Regions from separate parts of the Neobacillus sp. D3-1R genome, predicted to be linked through region 1. Evidence: riboswitches for the same ligand, from Rfam matches in the RefSeq annotation. Region 1 holds a riboswitch; the other holds the start of a gene.
What was found. Region 1 has a riboswitch for thiamine pyrophosphate ahead of thiM (hydroxyethylthiazole kinase). Riboswitches for the same ligand answer to the same signal wherever they lie in the genome.
Positions count from the first base shown of each region.

Region 2: it holds a riboswitch for thiamine pyrophosphate, as region 1 does, so the genes downstream of both, thiT (energy-coupled thiamine transporter ThiT) here and thiM (hydroxyethylthiazole kinase) in region 1, are expected to answer to the same signal.

Region 1 is NZ_CP197471.1:752,601-755,004, reverse strand. Features, by position in the region: gene thiD (bifunctional hydroxymethylpyrimidine kinase/phosphomethylpyrimidine kinase) at 1-390, opposite strand, end outside; gene thiM (hydroxyethylthiazole kinase) at 390-1,202, opposite strand; TPP riboswitch at 1,469-1,578, opposite strand; gene ACSBPO_RS03610 (YitT family protein) at 1,776-2,404, shown strand, end outside.
Region 2 is NZ_CP197471.1:1,059,833-1,062,236, forward strand. Features, by position in the region: gene ACSBPO_RS05310 (histidine kinase N-terminal domain-containing protein) at 1-650, opposite strand, end outside; TPP riboswitch at 926-1,033, shown strand; gene thiT (energy-coupled thiamine transporter ThiT) at 1,160-1,729, shown strand; gene ACSBPO_RS05320 (HPr family phosphocarrier protein) at 1,804-2,124, opposite strand; gene ACSBPO_RS05325 (MFS transporter) at 2,324-2,404, shown strand, end outside.

The DNA of each region.
Region 1 (2,404 bases):
AAGCGGTAATAAGTATTGCTTTAAGGCAGAAATGGCTTCCATTTGTAGTAATGATGCTCCTCCCTTTGCAATCATAACGGGGTCAACCACGACATTTTTCCAACCGTAAGTTTGAATTTTTTCAGAAACCGTTTGGATAATTTCTGCATTAAAAAGCATCCCTGTTTTCAATGCATCCGTTCCCATGTCATCTCCTATCGATTCGATTTGCTTGACTACTGCTTCTGCTGTCATCGGGTATACAGCTTGCACCCCTAACGTATTTTGGGCCGTCACAGCGGTTAAAGCAGACATCCCGAATACCTCTAATTCTTGAAAGGTTTTTAAATCGGCCTGGATTCCAGCACCGCCGCCACTATCTGAACCTGCTATGGTTAAGGCTTTTTTCATCACAAAGACTCCCCTCGTTTGTTGAACTGACCATGCTGCTGAATATCTTCCTCAGATACAAGTGATAATTGATTTAAAAACTCTATTTGAAAACTACCCGGACCGCTATTTGTGAGAGCGGCTTTCTCTGCAGCAACCCCATAGAAGGTTAAAGCGGAAACAGCTGCCAATAGAAGGTCTTTTTCTACTCCGGCAAAAGCACCAATGACAGAAGTTAACAGGCACCCCGTCCCTGTTACTTTTGTTAAAATTGGATGTCCATTGGAAACCAAGTAAGTGGTTTCTCCATCCGTTATGACATCGTCTTTCCCAGTAATCACAACAATGGTTTTTAATCTTCTAGCAGCAGCTACAGCCAGCTCCAAGTTATTCCCCTGATTTTCACCAGCATCAACGCCCTTGATTTCCCACTTTTCCCCTACTACATTGGCAATTTCAGCTGCATTTCCTCTTATGATCGATATGTTTACTTCACGCATGATTTTTTGAGCGGATTCCGTTCGGAAAGGAGTAGCCCCTGCCCCAACTGGGTCAAAAATGACGGGAATTCCATAAACGTTTGCTGTTCTTCCTGCTAGAATCATAGAATCGACCACTTCACGGTTTAGTGTTCCAATATTCAATACAAGTGCACGCGAAATTTTTGCCATATCCGCTACCTCTTCTGGTGCATAGGCCATTACCGGCGATGCTCCTAAGGACAATAATCCATTTGCTGTAAAATTGGTGACTACTACGTTGGTGATATTATGTACAAGCGGATTTAACTCCCTCACCTTTTGCAGAGTTGAACTGATACTGTTGTGATCCATCAACTTTCCTCCATTCATTTAAATAAGCTGTTTTCGTATAGTTTGTGGTTTTGGTAAAAATCCCTAAAGCCGGATTTTTACAAGCACTCTTAATAAGTGCTCAGCTCTTTTCTTCATTTTCATATGAGTTTTTACACCTTATATTGTGTTAGGTCTATCTATTAGTAAGAAAAAGCAACAAAGTTTCAGAAAAGAGCCTTAAAAAAAACAAAAAAAGCCAGATCCAAAAAAAATTGGACCTGACTTCAATAGTCTGAGAACAAAAAACATTCACACGGCTACTTTCCTACGCTGGTATGATCCAGATCAGGTCCGAAGGGTTAAAAAACTTACCGTTTTCCTCTCAGCCCGAAACAGGGCACCCCTAGTAGTTCACATTTATTTAATTCAATCTTATGATAGTCTACATTTTTTTATTAGTAAAGCATTTTCTTCAATTGAATAAATATTCATCACCACTAAAGTTGTATGCATTCTAGATATATAAAAGTTTAAATTATCTTATAAATTCATTTATGCAAATTCTCCTATATAATGAGGTTTATTATCTCTTGACTTTAGGAGTGATTTTGATTGAAAATCCTTGGAATTATAACAGGTTCTATAATTGTATCCATCGCCTTTAATCTATTTTTAATCCCCCATGAAATTATGAGCAGTGGCATTAGTGGCTTATCCCTCATACTAGGAATGATTACTCCTTTGAATGCAGGAATATACAATTTTTTGTTGAACTTACCATTATTAATCATTGGTTATATAAAATTAGGAAGAACATTTATTTTTTATACGATACTATCTGTTGTGACTATTTCCATTAGTATGTATTTTATTCCGATTGATGAGATTGCCAGTAACTCTATTTTATCCTCTGTCTTTGGCGGAGCTTTAGTCGGTTTAGGCATTGGGATTATTTTTCGCTCGGCTGGTTCATCCGGTGGATTTGATATTATCGGAATGTTATTATCTCGTCATAAGGATTTTCCGATGGGGACATTGTTATTTGCAATGAACGGTTTTGTTATTCTGATTTCCGGTTTTCTTTTAAGCTGGGATGCTGCATTAAATACGTTAGTTTCCATTTTTATTACCGGAAAAGTGATTGATTCCATTCATACTCATCATGTCAAAATAACCCTTATGATTATTACGCAAAAAGGGGAAGAGATGAGACAGCATTTGTTGTCCAATGTGTATAGAGG
Region 2 (2,404 bases), 310 kb from region 1:
GATAATAAAAGAAACTGGGAAATTCTAAAATTCAATTGCTCAAGTTCATTGGAAATAATATCTAGATATTTCATATCTGGATACTCTGATTTAATTAATTGGATAAATCCTTTTATCGAAGTAAGCGGGTTTCTAAATTCATGGACAAAACTGGATGTCATTTGTCCTAAGAGTGTTAAACGATCTTCATGAGTAGAATCTATAAGATGAGTTTTTTCCTGGATGATTTTATTTTTAGCATCTGTATAGCTTGAAACAGCAAAATATAAGAACTTATCAAAACAATAGTTAATTTTATTCATAGCTTGCTGCATTTCTTCCCATTCAAGTTTAGATTGGGATAATTGTTGATATAAAATGGTTCTCCCAGAGCTAACATTGTAAACAAAATCACCGATATTGATATCAGCATGAACTCTCTCCATAGCGATTTTTGCAGCTAAACGTTTAAGATGATCATCTAACTGTTGATCTGTCATCGTGAAAATGTTTAATAATATCGAAAACATGGCTTCGCCATTATCACGAATTTGTAACTTGAAGGGGTCATCATATGAAATAATAATTTTTTTGCCCCATTCATTTAATAATTCTTCCTTCCTGCTTAACAGGTAGTCTATTAATTTTGAAAATCCAGTTTCGGATAACATAGTAGCCCTCCAGAAGGTAAAACAAATTAAAATATAGGTGTTAGCAATAGTATTCGAGCAGTTTTGTTAATCTCCTTCATCGAGTTTTGTAGAAAAATGAAAAGTTATGGCGAAAAAAAGTGAGAGATGAAAAATTCTATCAAAATTTGGATTTATATGGTAATAAGGGTTGTGAGTTTGGAATTATACTTGAATTCATAATGTGGTTAGTAAAATATTTTACTTGTAAACAAAGATAAATAGTTGTATAGTCAAATTGTCTTTTAAAATTAAATAATTTCCACAAGGGGGGCCGCAGGAAGCCGGCTGAGAGTGAGCGTTTGAGTTCTAACCCTTTGAACCTGTTAGTTAATGCTAGCGTAGGAATGTGGTTTATGGATAGAAGCAATGTGGACCATCCAAAACCGTCCAGATTGTTTTTTTATTTGCCAAAAACTATATCAATCGTGTTTTAACACAGTGGGTTGGTTAGTCAGACGTTTCCAATTATAAAAAGGGGGAAACGAGAAATGAAACAGAGTAAAACGTTATTTCTAGTAGAGGTTGCAGTCTTTACCGCATTAGCCTTTTTACTAGACTTAGTATCCAATTTTGTATTTTCAAGAATTTGGCCACAAGGTGGATCCGTTTCTATTGCAATGGTACCAGTGTTTTTAATGGCATTGCGATGGGGAATCAAAGGTGGGCTATTAACTGGATTTTTATTTGGACTACTTCAGTTTGTATTAGGATACTCACAAATTTATACACCAGTTCAAGGAATTATCGATTATTTAGTTGCCTTTTCCGTATTAGGATTAGCAGGAATCTTTGCTTCTCAAGTTAAAGGTGCAGTTCAAGCACAGAAGAAAGGCAAATGGATGACATTAGCAACAATAGGTATCTTACTTGGAAGCCTTTTAAGATTTTTAGCCCATTTTTATTCAGGCATTGTTTTCTTCGGTGAATATGCTCCTGAGGGCCAAAATGTCGCTCTTTATTCTTTACTTTATAATGGAACATATATGTTACCTAGCTTCATTATAAGTGCTATTGTAGTTATTTTAGTTATTAGTGCTGCACCAAAGAGAATGGTTTAAACCATATTAGGAAAAAAGATAGATCTAGATTAACAACTAAAGACAAAAAGACACGGATCCATTTCCGTGTCTTTTTATATATACATTGTTTTTTTCGAAATCAGCACTGTTTTTGGATTCACTTTCATATAATCTGCACTCTTTGTCATCATATCTTTTAACAAGCTAAGATGTTTATGGACATTTCTTCCTTCTGCAATAATTTTAATATTTGTTTTGGGTTGAAGAGTAAGTAAAAAAGAAACTAATCTAGGTAAATTTTCTCCATCAATAATTTTGTAGTTACAACAAATATAGGTCTTCCCGTCAAATTGTTTAATGGTTTGAAATATATCTAGTATTTTTTTTGTGCAAAATTTATTATGCATAGTTAGTTTTGTAGAATTGATCTCCATTATATTAACAAACCCCTTTATATCAAGTAGTTATCTTTCTTTACCCTCAATCATCTTGGATAAACTAGGAGTTCTATAAAAAATAAAGCTCAGTCTTCATCCGTCTTGAGAATGAGAAAAAAACCATCACAAGTCGCTATACCACATATTCCCTTTTTACTATGATAAGAGTATCAAATCGTGAATAGGGGAATGCAGGATGAAAAAATTTCGGGAGATTTTTCAAAATCGAACGTTTCGGAATCTTTTTTTTGCTACTTTTACATCCCAAATGGGAAGC